DNA from 2 places in the Paenibacillus sp. Negev47 genome. Region 1 is predicted to be linked to the other one. Evidence: a T-box and tRNA genes for the amino acid it is inferred to sense, from the RefSeq annotation. Region 1 holds a T-box; the other holds one or more tRNA genes.

Region 1 (6,875 bases):
ACACGGCGGGCCGTCTCCATATCCTGTTCCAATCCTGAATCAATCAGCGCTTCATTGGCTACTGGATAGTCTTCCATGTGCACACTCTCACCTGTTGCAAGGTTCAGATAGATGTCTTCTGCCAGCATCGGCGTGAACGGAGCAACCAACTTCGCTGTAGTCACCAGTACCTCAGTCAATGTACGGTAAGCGTCCAATTTATCCTCTGTCAGGCCACTTCCCCAGAACCGATCACGGGAACGACGGATATACCAATTACTCAACTCATCAACAAACGCTTCAATCGCTTTGGAAGAGTTCAGATAGTCGTTAACCAACAGCGCTTTTTCTACAACCAGGATCAGGCTGTTCAGTCTCGACAGAATCCAGCGATCCAGCTTGTGAGCGGACAGTTGGAACGGATGCGCCTGTGGATCAAATCCATCAATGGTCGCGTAAAGCGTCAGGAATGCATGGGTGTTGACCAGTGTATCCACCATTTTGGATTTCGCTTCGCCTACGATGCCTTTGGAGAAACGTTTGCTGTTCCACGGTGCACTGTCAGATAACAAAGCCCAGCGGAATGCATCTGTACCATATTCTTCAATCACTTCCCAAGGATCGATGACGTTACCTTTGGATTTGGACATCTTCTGTCCATTCTCGTCGAGGACGTGACCTGTAGCCATAACCGCTTTGTACGGCGCTTTGCCTGTCAAAAGGGTAGAAACTGCCAGCAAGCTGTAGAACCAGCCGCGTGTCTGGTCAATTCCTTCACAGATCATATCAGCAGGATACTGCTGTTCGAACACTTCTTTATTTTCAAATGGATAGTGCTGCTGAGCAAACGGCATAGATCCGCTGTCGAACCAGACATCGATCACTTCCGGCGTACGTTTCATTTCATATTTGCCACAAGAGCTCATGACTTTAACGTCATCCACATATGGTTTATGCAATTCAAGATTCTCAGGCACATCGCCTACCGCACGAGCACGCAATTCAGCAATGCTGTGTGGAGCAAATTGTTCGCCAGTCTCTTCACACACCCAGATGTTCAGCGGTGTTCCCCAATAACGGTCACGGCTGATGTTCCAATCCACCAGATCTTCAAGAAACTTCCCGAAACGACCTTCACGAACATGACCCGGGTACCAGTCCACTTCACTGTTGTTGGCAATCAGTTGGTCCTTGATGGCTGTCGTTTGGATAAACCAGCTGTCCATCGCATAGTACAGAAGCGGTGTATCACAACGCCAGCAGAATGGATAGCTGTGCTCATATTTTTCTTTGCTGAACAAACGTCCCTTCTCGGACAGATATCTCACGATATCAATATCACAATCCTTCACGAAACGTCCGGCAAAGTCAGTAACCTCAGCGACAAATTTGCCTTCCAGGTCCACCATGTTGACGAAACTGATGCCATTCTCACGGCACACTCGATAGTCATCTTCACCATGGGCAGGAGCCATGTGTACGATACCCGTACCACTTGCATCCGTTACAAAACCTGCGCCCAGAATGATGTTGGCTTTCTCAGCCTGTACGTAGTTGAACGGAGGATCATACGTTTTGCCAACCAGATCGGCACCTTTCAGTGCACCAATGATTTCATACTCACCTTTGGTATCTTTCATCACTTTCTCAACCAGATTGGTAGCCATGATGTACACTTCATCCTCTTGGCGAACACGGGAGTAGTCCATATCCGGATTCACGGCAAGTGCTACGTGTGAAGGGAGTGTCCAAGGCGTCGTCGTCCAGGCGAGTACGAATTCTCCACTGTCATTCAGCTTGAATTTGGCTGTAGCGCTCAAGTCTTTGACGTCTTTGTACCCTTGTGCAACTTCATGGGAACTCAGTGTCGTCTGACAAGATGGACAATACGGGCTCACACGGTGACCACGATACAGCAGCCCTTTCTCGTGGATCGTCGCCAGGATGTTCCATACACTCTCGATGTAGTTGTTATCCAGGGTGATATACGGGTTATCCATATCCGTCCAATAACCAATACCTTCTGTCAGATCACGCCATTGTTGCTCGTATTCAAATACGCTCGCTTTACATTCGTTAATGAATTTCTCCACGCCGTAATCTTCGATTTCCCACTTGTGAGAGATGCCGAGCTTCTTCTGTACACCCAGTTCTACAGGCAGACCATGTGTATCCCAGCCCGCTTTACGAACGACGCGGTAACCCTTCATCGTGTTATACCGTCCCACGAAATCCTTGATTACGCGTCCCAGTACGTGACCGATATGCGGTTTGCCGTTCGCTGTAGGCGGCCCTTCATAAAATACGAAGTTTGGCTTACCCTCCCGGTTTTCGATGGATCTTTTGAATGTATTTTCCGTTTTCCATTTATCTAACACGCGTAATTCTCTGGCACGTGCCTTCTCTTTGACGTCAACTCGTTGCATGATGATCAACTTCCCTTTCTTTAGTTAGATTGTGGACCGTCCACAAAAAGCGTTTCAATCCCCCTAAATCCCCCTTGCCAAGGGGGACCCCATAGGCGCTCCGCCCTCTGGACACCCGGGATAGGTTGTCGTTTGGGGAACGGTGGCGCTTATGGGCGAGGGTTTATGTGCGTGGTGGCGGCCATTCTGCGGCTGTTCCCTCCGGGAACGCCGCATGGCCTTACTGCGAGGCCGGTGTTGCCGGGCGCTTCGCTCCCACGGCGGGCGGCTCTCTCCTTGAGGTCCCTTCGGGCCTCATGGGCGTTCGCCTTGGCGAAACCCGATTGCCGGGTGCTTCGCTCCCCCGGCGGGTGGCTCTCTCCTTGAGGTCCCTTCGGGCCTCATGGGCGTTCGCCCTTTTTTGGACACAAAAAAAGCCCCATCCCTGGAAAGGGACGAGACTTTACTCGCGTTACCACCCTAATTCTGTTCATCACAAACCACATCCAAGCAAGCCTGGGTATGCTCTGTCATCAACAGCGCTTATGCCCCGCTATACTACCGCAGGGTGCCGTTATAACGTACGGCTTACGGTTCGGCTTACACACGGCACTCAAGTACACCGCTTCAGCGTCACTTCTCCGGGGAGATATTCGGCTATAACTCATCCATTGGTTTGCACCAACCACCAACTCTCTGAGGGATGAGATCATAACGTACTGAACCCGTCATGGAATCACTATTCATTATGAATATAGTTATAGCCTCTTTGCAGACAAAAGTCAACCAGGCGACAGACTAATAAATTTCTTTCATCTCCCGCTCACGGTCACGCACTTCCTGCTCCCGGCTCTCCAGCACTTCCCAACCATCCTGAGTCAACAGTTCAAGCTGCGCTTCAACAAGCGTGCGGAAACGTGCACGGTAAATCGATGCCTGCTTTTTCAGTTCTTCCACTTCCAAAGCAATTTTACGCGATTTACCCAGTGATTCGTTCACGATCCGGTCTGCATTTTTCTCTGCTTCCTTCACGATCAACTGCGCTTCTTTCTTGGCATTCCCCTTCACATCATCAGCAGCTTCCTGCGCAATGATGATCGTTTTGCTGAGCGTTTCTTCAATCGTGGAAAAATGATCCAGTTTCTCCTGAACGGACAGCAACTGATTGCTCAGCTCTTTGTTCTCGCGAATGACGCCTTCGTAATCTTTGATGACTTGATCCAGGAATTCATTGACTTCATCCTCGTCATACCCGCGCAAACGTCGGGAAAATTCCTTGTTGTGTATGTCCAGCGGCGTTAATGGCATGCTGTCCACCTCCTGTAAAAGTTCCTTCCCGTTCAGAGAAGGTTGCAGCATATGGGTTCCACCCAAGGGGCCGTATCGTTGATGCCTAACTCATCAACTTATACGGAATGCAGGATCCGAATTGCATCCTCAGACGTTCATTTAAACCTTTGACTTAATGTATATCGGAAACACCGCGTATTTTTTACACCTTTACGTTAAACATTTCGACAAGAAAGCCAATTTTCCTGCAACAGTCTCAGGCAAATTTGCCGATTTTCACTCGACAGCGTCCTTTTTTTGTCATCCCGTCCTGTTCAATAACCTTGAATCGGCCAAATCCCTGAATGGATACGACATCTCCTGCTTTTAACGATTTGGAGGGGTCTTCCTCAACCTTCCAGTTCACACGACAGCGACCGGCTTTGATTGGCACCAGCACCTTACTACGACTAAGCCGATACACATCTGCACAGATTCCATCCAAACGAAGAGAAGCGACCGTAATATCCATCGTCTCCAGTTTGTTCTCTGACCATCGCATCTGATCCAACGGAAGTAACTCTGTGAACACATGTAACCGATGCACCTGATTCAGTTGAAGCGATAAAAAAGCGCCGGTTTCCGCCGCCACCACTGTATGGCAACCGTCCTCCAGCACTTGGATATCTCCGATCTTTCCACGTTTCATCCCAAGCCCGAGCAGGGAACCCATATAGTCCCCATGCTCCAGCTCCGAGATTTTCTGATCATCAGACGTGATACTGAGCACCTGCATCCCCATATCCTCATCATCCAGATACATGTAATCCGGTGCTACCAGCGCACGCTTGCGCTCAGCAGCCTCGTAACCACCATCCAGACGAATCTGAACGTCATTGCGACGATTGGCAAGAGTTTGTAAAATAAAAACCTGTCTTGGGTCAAGAAAGTCAGTTAGCTTCATGTCATGATACTTGCCTGCCCGCTCAACCCAGTCCGAAGCTTTATCTACGAAATCCCGCTCATCATGGCTAAAATGTTCGTAAATTTCACCGCTCATCTATGTCACCCTACCCAACATTATATAAAGTATCGGAGAATGGAGATCAACCCGTTAAGCGCGAGTTGGAGAACGATTAACGCCACAATCGGGGAAATATCCAGCACACCGAACAAAGGTGGTATAAATCGACGGAAAGGTCTTAGATATGGCTCTACTAATTTGCCCAACCATTCACCGATGAAGCTTTCCCGCGCATTGGGAAGCCAAGACATCAATATGTAGACAATGACCATGTAAAAGTAAATCTGGTATAACGTGTACAACACGCTTTCAATCTGATACAAAAGTGGCTCACCTCATTCTGTTATAATCTTGCTCGCTGTCAGCCAGTATTTCCGTAATTGAGCCCTGAATTTCAACCGTATCTGGCGTACAGAGAAAAATGTTTCCGCCGATTTTGGAAATACCGCCACCCAATGCATATACCGTGCCACTCAAAAAATCAATAACGCGCAGCGCTTGGTCCTGGCGAATACGTTGCAAGTTCACCACAACGGTACGATGCGAACGCAGATGGTCGGCAATTTCCTGAGCCTCGTCATAAGAACGAGGTTCATACAGGACAACTTTAACATTTTTCTGGGAATGAATGCTCACCACATTATTCCCCCTTTGGTTTCTACGTTTATCGAGACTGGAGGTTTCAGCTTCCTGCTGTTCAGGTTCATTTTCCTCCTGTGCAGCCATCCGTTCACGTTCCACAATCTCTTCCTCTTCCTGAAGTCCGAGGAAATTCATAAATTTATTCATTACGCCCATCGTGAACCCTCCTCTTTTCCTACAAGAATCGATCCTAGCCGTACCCAGGTTGCCCCTTCTTCAATGGCCACTTCAAAATCATTGGACATCCCCATCGACAGCTCGGTCAATGGCTCTGCTGTGAGGGCTTGTCCATTCAATTGATCTCTCAGCTCACGTAATCCACGAAATACGGGACGCGTCAGTTCCGGATTTTCCTCATGAGGTGCCATGGTCATCAGGCCGACAACCTTGAGATTGTTGAACGAACGAATATCACGCAAAAATGAACTTGCCTGTTCTGGCTGTAAGCCATACTTGCTCTCTTCACCCGAAATATTCACCTGCAAAAACGTTTCCACTTGGATGCCAAGTGAAGCTGCTTTCTTATCCAACTCCTTCGCCAATGACAAACGATCCAGTGAATGTATGTAACGAAACTTGCCAATCACGTCTTTCACCTTGTTCGTCTGCAAATGGCCGATAAAGTGCCAAGTCCCCTGCTGACCAAAAGCTTCCCTTTTGGCCTGTGCATCCTGCCACCGATTTTCTCCAATATGCTCAAGACCATGATCCAGCACCGATCCCGTTGTTTCAAGTGAGACGTACTTCGTGACCGCAATCACATTCACATCATCACGTTGACGGTTACTGCGCCGACATGCATCCTCGATCTTCTGGTTTACCTGTTGTATACGCTCCTCCAATGACACAGAGGGTCACCTCTCTTCCAGCCCAATCCAGCTCGCCATCCGCCCTGTAACACCATTTTCCTTCCGATAGGAGAAAAATAGTTCGGGATGACAACTTGTACACCATGTTGTACATTCGATATGATCCGGCATTATTCCTGCTTTCATCATAATGTGTCGATTACATTCTTTCAAGTTTAACATCGTTTTACCGTTATTCACGGGTCGATATGCTTGTTTAGAAGCAGAATCCTCGTATTTATCATTAACCGGTGAATCCTCAAACCAAACCCGTACATGCTGCATGACCGCCTCATCCACTTCATAACAGCAATCCCCAATGGACGGACCGATGACAGCCCGAATATCCTGTCTGCGGCTTCCATACTCCCGTTCCATCGTCTCCACCATGGATACAGCGATACCCGCGACTGTACCTTTCCAGCCGGCATGAGCAAGACCTACCGCCTGCTGAACCGGGTCATAGAAATAAAGCGGAACACAGTCAGCATAAAAAGAAGTCAGTAGCACGCCTGGCACATTCGTGACCAATCCATCTGTATCCTGTAACGCAGACTGACGATCAAGTAATCCCCTGCTCCGATCTTCAGCTTTAACTACAGCTACATGTTTGCCGTGCACCTGCTCTCCACAGGTCCAGGCTTCCGCTGCAAAGCCAAGCTTCTCGGTTACGAGCCTGCGGTTGTTAAGTACAGCTTCAGGATTATC
Region 2 (6,875 bases), 1.7 Mb from region 1:
TATCAGAACCCGGGTATTTTTTGAAAATATGCTCTAAACGTACTCCAGCCATGATTGTTGCCTCCTCAGAGATCATTTTGTAATCGAATACAATTTGTATTTTTATAATACCCTATCTACGTGAAGTTTGACTATTCGCAAACTGCACAAAAATATCAATGCTTTTTCGTCACTTTGTACATAAGCAGCAAAAACTGCACCAGAACAGCACTTTCGAAGTGCCTCACATCATAGCCAATCTCCTGTTTGATCTTGTCCAGACGGTATACCAACGTGTTACGATGAATGAAAAGACGTTTAGCTGTCTCGCTAACATTACAGTCCAGGCTAAAAAAGGTTTCAAGCGTAGCAAGTGTCTCACTGTCATTGAAGATTAACGTGTCTTTGCCTGTTTCCTGTATAAAACGTATGCGTTGTTCATCTGGAATGCTCGCTACCAACCGCTCCAGGTGCAGATCCCATGGAAGATGGATATGCTGCGTAACATGGAACGCCCTGCCCAATTGAACACTCTCTTTAAGAAGAGCTGTGACCGATACTAGTTGTTGTGCCGGAATGCATGGTAGGGATGCAGAGAGATGGAACACGCCTGCCCACTCACTTGCGACCAATTCATGCAGCCCCAGACAAAAAGCGTTTAGTGAGTCTTTCTTGGCCTCCGTCGTATCTTCCTCGGCTTCTTCTGTAACAATCTCTTTATCCCCCATGAAAATCCACTCTTGCTCCCCTAAAGGAATCAATACAATCTCCTCGCCAAAATAACTCTCGAGCAACTTGTTGAGTTCCTTGGAACGTAAACGATGTGCATCTGGTGTATCCCCTTGCAACAAGAACAGAATCTTCTCCGTATTCAATCCTGCCGCCACTAAAAACCGATCAGGAACAGCTTCAGAATCCTGCTTGGTTGGTTGTTCGATCTGCACTTTAAGCCAGAGACCCAATTCAGTTAGATACTGCTCTCTATCATTCTCATATACAACAGGCTGTGCCTCAGCGGTTAGTCCCGTGTTAGTACGGATCAAAAGCTCAATTAATTGCCGTGTTTCCACAGTGATAGACCTTGCAGCACATCCCCAACACACGACGGTCTCTTCTTTTTCATTCATCCGAACCTTAAAAAATATACGCTCTCCCGTATTCAGACTGATCACATTGGATAATGAACCTTGAGATCTAGATTGATCAGGCAGCTCCTGACTCTCACCTTCATCACCAAAGTTCTCCGATTGTCCATGAAGAGAAACCAAATTCTCCACAGATTGCATCCATTCTTGTATTGTGATTTCGTATTCATCCAAAGTTGTACCTATAATGACTTCAATTTGTTGTTTTAGATCAGGTATGAGCTTCATATAATGAACGCCACCACTCTGCTTATTTTCTACTATTTTATCATATCTTGCACAGCATTAATAAATATCCATATTCAGCTAAAATTACATAACAAAAAAGAGTGACTAATCAAATTAATGATTAATCACTCTTTTCTAAAAGATGAGTCATGAAGGGCTCGAACCTTCGACACCCTGATTAAAAGTCAGGTGCTCTACCAACTGAGCTAATGACTCATAAAACTGGTGGAGGATGATGGATTCGAACCACCGAACCCGTACGGGAGCAGATTTACAGTCTGATGCGTTTGGCCACTTCGCTAATCCTCCAAGGATTAAAGGTGGCTCGGGACGGAATCGAACCGCCGACACGAGGATTTTCAGTCCTCTGCTCTACCGACTGAGCTACCGAGCCATATTTAATTTTTAGGATTAATGGCGGAACCGACGGGATTCGAACCCGCGATCTCCTGCGTGACAGGCAGGCATGTTAGGCCAACTACACCACGGTTCCAGGCATTAATGGTGCCGGCGAGAGGACTTGAACCCCCAACCTACTGATTACAAGTCAGTTGCTCTACCAGTTGAGCTACACCGGCGTATATGGTGGAGGCTGAGGGGATCGAACCCCCGACCCTCTGCTTGTAAGGCAGATGCTCTCCCAGCTGAGCTAAGCCTCCTGGGTAATATGGTAGCGGCGGAGGGGATCGAACCCCCGACCTTACGGGTATGAACCGTACGCTCTAGCCAGCTGAGCTACACCGCCATATTAATTGTGTCTTGATTGCTTGTCCATCTTAAGGTAAAGATGGCGGAGAGAGAGGGATTCGAACCCTCGCACCGCTTACGCAGTCTAACCCCTTAGCAGAGGGTCCCCTTATAGCCACTTGGGTATCTCTCCAAATAACAATCTTCAACATCATTCAAGGATTGCTCCCTGAAAACTAGATTCGAAACGAAACATGCGATTTAAAAACTTGCTATTGGATAAGCCCTCGACCGATTAGTACTGGTCAGCTCCATGCATTGCTGCACTTCCACCCCCAGCCTATCTACCTCGTCGTCTTCAAGGGGTCTTACATACTGGGAAATCTCATCTTGAGGGGGGCTTCACGCTTAGATGCTTTCAGCGTTTATCCCTTCCGTACATAGCTACCCAGCGGTGCTCCTGGCGGAACAACTGGTACACCAGCGGTACGTCCATCCCGGTCCTCTCGTACTAAGGACAGCTCCTCTCAAATTTCCTACGCCCACGACAGATAGGGACCGAACTGTCTCACGACGTTCTGAACCCAGCTCGCGTACCGCTTTAATGGGCGAACAGCCCAACCCTTGGGACCTACTTCAGCCCCAGGATGCGATGAGCCGACATCGAGGTGCCAAACCTCCCCGTCGATGTGGACTCTTGGGGGAGATAAGCCTGTTATCCCCAGGGTAGCTTTTATCCGTTGAGCGATGGCCCTTCCATGCGGTACCACCGGATCACTAAGCCCGACTTTCGTCCCTGCTCGACTTGTAGGTCTCGCAGTCAAGCTCCCTTATGCCTTTGCACTCTTCGAATGATTTCCAACCATTCTGAGGGAACCTTTGGGCGCCTCCGTTACTCTTTAGGAGGCGACCGCCCCAGTCAAACTGCCCACCTGACACTGTCCCCGCACCGGATTACGGTACCAGGTTAGAACCTAGATACGATCAGGGTGGTATCCCAACGTTGCCTCCACGCAAGCTGGCGCTCACGCTTCAAAGGCTCCCACCTATCCTGTACAGATCGTACCCAAATTCAATATCAAGCTGCAGTAAAGCTCCATGGGGTCTTTCCGTCTTGTCGCGGGTAACCTGCATCTTCACAGGTATTAAAATTTCACCGGATCTCTCGTTGAGACAGCGCCCAAGTCGTTACGCCATTCGTGCGGGTCAGAATTTACCTGACAAGGAATTTCGCTACCTTAGGACCGTTATAGTTACGGCCGCCGTTTACTGGGGCTTCGGTTCACAGCTTCGGGATTACTCCCTAACCACTCCCCTTAACCTTCCAGCACCGGGCAGGCGTCAGCCCGTATACTTCGCCTTACGGCTTCGCACAGACCTGTGTTTTTGCTAAACAGTCGCTTGGGCCTTTTCACTGCGGCCCCCTCGTGCTATTCACACTACCGGGGCACCCCTTCTCCCGAAGTTACGGGGTCATTTTGCCGAGTTCCTTAACGAGAGTTCTTCCGCGCGCCTTAGAATACTCTTCTCGCCTACCTGTGTCGGTTTGCGGTACGGGCACCATCACCTGGCTAGAGGCTTTTCTTGGCAGTGTGAGATCATGACCTTCGCTACTGTAATTTTCACTCCCCATCACAGCTCAGCCTTACGATGTGCGGATTTGCCTACACATCAGCCTTACTGCTTAGACGGACATCCATCAGTCCGCGTCACTACCCTACTGCGTCCCCCCATTGCTCATAACGGCTTACGGTGGTACAGGAATTTCGACCTGTTGTCCTTCGACTACGCCTTTCGGCCTCGCCTTAGGTCCCGACTTACCCTGAGCGGACGAGCCTTCCTCAGGAACCCTTAGGCTTTCGGCGGATCAGATTCTCACTGATCTTTTCGTTACTCATACCGGCATTCTCACTTGTATAATGTCCAGCGCTCCTTACGGTACACCTTCAACCCTTATACAACGCTCCCCTACCCCTGATACATCGTATCAAGCCATAGCTTCGGTGGTGTGTTTAGCCCCGTTACATTTTCGGCGCAGAGTCACTCGACCAGTGAGCTATTACGCACTCTTTAAATGATGGCTGCTTCTAAGCCAACATCCTGGTTGTCTGTGCAACTCCACATCCTTTCCCACTTAACACACACTTGGGGACCTTAGCTGATGGTCTGGGCTGTTTCCCTTTTGACAATGGATCTTAGCACTCACTGTCTGACTCCCGGAAGTAAGTCTATGGCATTCGGAGTTTGACTGAGCTTGGTAACCCTTGCGGGCCCCGCACCCAATCAGTGCTCTACCTCCACGACTCTGTTTTCCGAGGCTAGCCCTAAAGCTATTTCGGGGAGAACCAGCTATCTCCGAGTTCGATTGGAATTTCTCCGCTACCCCCACCTCATCCCCGCATTTTTCAACATGCGTGGGTTCGGGCCTCCAGTGCGTGTTACCGCACCTTCACCCTGGACAGGGGTAGATCACCCGGTTTCGGGTCTACGTCCACGTACTATGTCGCCCTATTCAGACTCGCTTTCGCTGCGGCTCCGGCTCTTCACCTTAACCTTGCACGGGAACGTAACTCGCCGGTTCATTCTACAAAAGGCACGCCATCACCCCTAAAACGGGCTCTGACTTTTTGTAAGCACACGGTTTCAGGTTCTATTTCACTCCCCTTCCGGGGTGCTTTTCACCTTTCCCTCACGGTACTGCTTCACTATCGGTCGCTAGGAAGTATTTAGCCTTGGCAGATGGTCCTGCCGGATTCATACGGGGTTTCACGTGCCCCGCACTACTCGGGATCCGTCTCGGAGGGAACCAACTTTCAATTACAGGGCTTTTACCTTCTTTGGCGGGCCTTTCCAGACCTCTTCGCTTAACCGGTTCCTTTGTAACTCCATGTGAGACGTCCCACAACCCCAAAGAGCAAGCTCTCTGGTTTGGGCTTCTCCGCGTTCGCTCGCCGCTACTGACGGAATCACTATTGTTTTCTCTTCCTCAGGGTACTTAGATGTTTCAGTTCCCCTGGTATGCCTCTACACAACCTATGTATTCAGTTGTGAGTAACTGGAAATTACCCCAGCTGGGTTTCCCCATTCGGACACCCCCGGATCAAAGCTTGCTTACAGCTCCCCGAGGCAGTTTCGTTGTTCGCCACGTCCTTCATCGGCTCCTAGCGCCTAGGCATCCTCCGTGTGCTCTTAGTAGCTTAACCATATTGCTCCGGTTTTGACTGCTCGCTTCCCTTGTTTTGCTTGCGCAAAGCCAAAAGTCACTCCCATTCAATACCATCGCAAAAGCAATTAACTACCGTTTTTATTGAAACTTGTTTGCACAAGTTCAGCTAAAAAGGAATGTTCTAATTCGCGTTTGTTTCGTTTCGATATCTAGTTTTCAAAGAACAAACTGGTAAAACATTTTTGGTGGAGCCAAGCGGGATCGAACCGCTGACCTCCTGCTTGCAAGGCAGGCGCTCTCCCAGCTGAGCTATGGCCCCATATGAAGTTAAAAGGTGTAGATGGTGGGCCCTGGTGGACTCGAACCACCGGCCTCACCCTTATCAGAGGTGCGCTCTAACCAACTGAGCTAAGGGCCCACATTATATATACTATTTGAACCCAAAATGGGTTACGCTTGGCGGCGTTCTACTCTCCCAGGACCCTGCGGTCCAAGTACCATTGACGCTGAAGGGCTTAACGGTCGTGTTCGGGATGGGAACGTGTGGAACCCCTTCGCTATCGCCACCAAACGTTTGAGAGTTTGAACTCTCAAAACTGAGCAACGAGTGAGTGTTTTGCTCTTCATTTCATCCACACCAAGGTGAAGGACCAAAATGAATTGCGGTCGCAGGTTCTAAGAACCTGCTTATTTGAATGTTTCCGTTACAGGAAACGATTCTCCATAGAAAGGAGGTGATCCAGCCGCACCTTCCGATACGGCTACCTTGTTACGACTTCACCCCAATCATCTATCCCACCTTCGGCGGCTGGCTCCTTGCGGTTACCCCACCGACTTCGGGTGTTATAAACTCTCGTGGTGTGACGGGCGGTGTGTACAAGACCCGGGAACGTATTCACCGCGGCATGCTGATCCGCGATTACTAGCAATTCCGACTTCATGCAGGCGAGTTGCAGCCTGCAATCCGAACTGAGACCGGCTTTGTTGGGATTGGCTCCATCTCGCGATTTCGCAGCCCGTTGTACCGGCCATTGTAGTACGTGTGTAGCCCAGGTCATAAGGGGCATGATGATTTGACGTCATCCCCACCTTCCTCCGGTTTGTCACCGGCAGTCTATCTAGAGTGCCCACCCGAAGTGCTGGCAACTAAATATAAGGGTTGCGCTCGTTGCGGGACTTAACCCAACATCTCACGACACGAGCTGACGACAACCATGCACCACCTGTCTCCTCTGTCCCGAAGGAAAGATACATCTCTGTACCGGTCAGAGGGATGTCAAGACCTGGTAAGGTTCTTCGCGTTGCTTCGAATTAAACCACATACTCCACTGCTTGTGCGGGTCCCCGTCAATTCCTTTGAGTTTCAGTCTTGCGACCGTACTCCCCAGGCGGAGTGCTTAATGTGTTAACTTCGGCACCAAGGGTATCGAAACCCCTAACACCTAGCACTCATCGTTTACGGCGTGGACTACCAGGGTATCTAATCCTGTTTGCTCCCCACGCTTTCGCGCCTCAGCGTCAGTTACAGCCCAGAGAGTCGCCTTCGCCACTGGTGTTCCTCCACATATCTACGCATTTCACCGCTACACGTGGAATTCCACTCTCCTCTTCTGCACTCAAGTCACCCAGTTTCCAGTGCGATCCGGGGTTGAGCCCCGGGATTAAACACC

The links. A T-box is a leader RNA that pairs with one kind of tRNA and senses whether it is charged. The one in region 1 lies ahead of ileS (isoleucine--tRNA ligase), so its partner is inferred to be a tRNA-Ile.
Region 2: it has a tRNA-Ile gene. The T-box ahead of ileS (isoleucine--tRNA ligase) is inferred to sense a tRNA for this amino acid. The anticodon was not compared.

Annotation. Positions count from the first base shown of each region.
Region 1 is NZ_CM177754.1:1,863,544-1,870,418, reverse strand. Features, by position in the region: gene ileS (isoleucine--tRNA ligase) at 1-2,405, opposite strand, end outside; T-box leader at 2,833-3,125, opposite strand; gene AC4G47_RS08570 (DivIVA domain-containing protein) at 3,183-3,692, opposite strand; gene AC4G47_RS08565 (YlmH family RNA-binding protein) at 3,931-4,713, opposite strand; gene AC4G47_RS08560 (YggT family protein) at 4,734-5,000, opposite strand; gene AC4G47_RS08555 (cell division protein SepF) at 5,008-5,475, opposite strand; gene AC4G47_RS08550 (YggS family pyridoxal phosphate-dependent enzyme) at 5,466-6,167, opposite strand; gene pgeF (peptidoglycan editing factor PgeF) at 6,174-6,875, opposite strand, start outside.
Region 2 is NZ_CM177754.1:141,764-148,638, reverse strand. Features, by position in the region: gene AC4G47_RS00745 (ABC transporter ATP-binding protein) at 1-52, opposite strand, end outside; gene AC4G47_RS00740 (PucR family transcriptional regulator) at 156-1,352, opposite strand; tRNA gene AC4G47_RS00735 (tRNA-Lys) at 1,496-1,568, opposite strand; tRNA gene AC4G47_RS00730 (tRNA-Tyr) at 1,576-1,661, opposite strand; tRNA gene AC4G47_RS00725 (tRNA-Phe) at 1,674-1,746, opposite strand; tRNA gene AC4G47_RS00720 (tRNA-Asp) at 1,768-1,845, opposite strand; tRNA gene AC4G47_RS00715 (tRNA-Thr) at 1,855-1,930, opposite strand; tRNA gene AC4G47_RS00710 (tRNA-Val) at 1,936-2,011, opposite strand; tRNA gene AC4G47_RS00705 (tRNA-Met) at 2,021-2,097, opposite strand; tRNA gene AC4G47_RS00700 (tRNA-Ser) at 2,141-2,232, opposite strand; rRNA gene AC4G47_RS00695 (23S ribosomal RNA) at 2,315-5,242, opposite strand; tRNA gene AC4G47_RS00690 (tRNA-Ala) at 5,449-5,524, opposite strand; tRNA gene AC4G47_RS00685 (tRNA-Ile) at 5,547-5,623, opposite strand; rRNA gene rrf (5S ribosomal RNA) at 5,660-5,776, opposite strand; rRNA gene AC4G47_RS00675 (16S ribosomal RNA) at 5,933-6,875, opposite strand, start outside.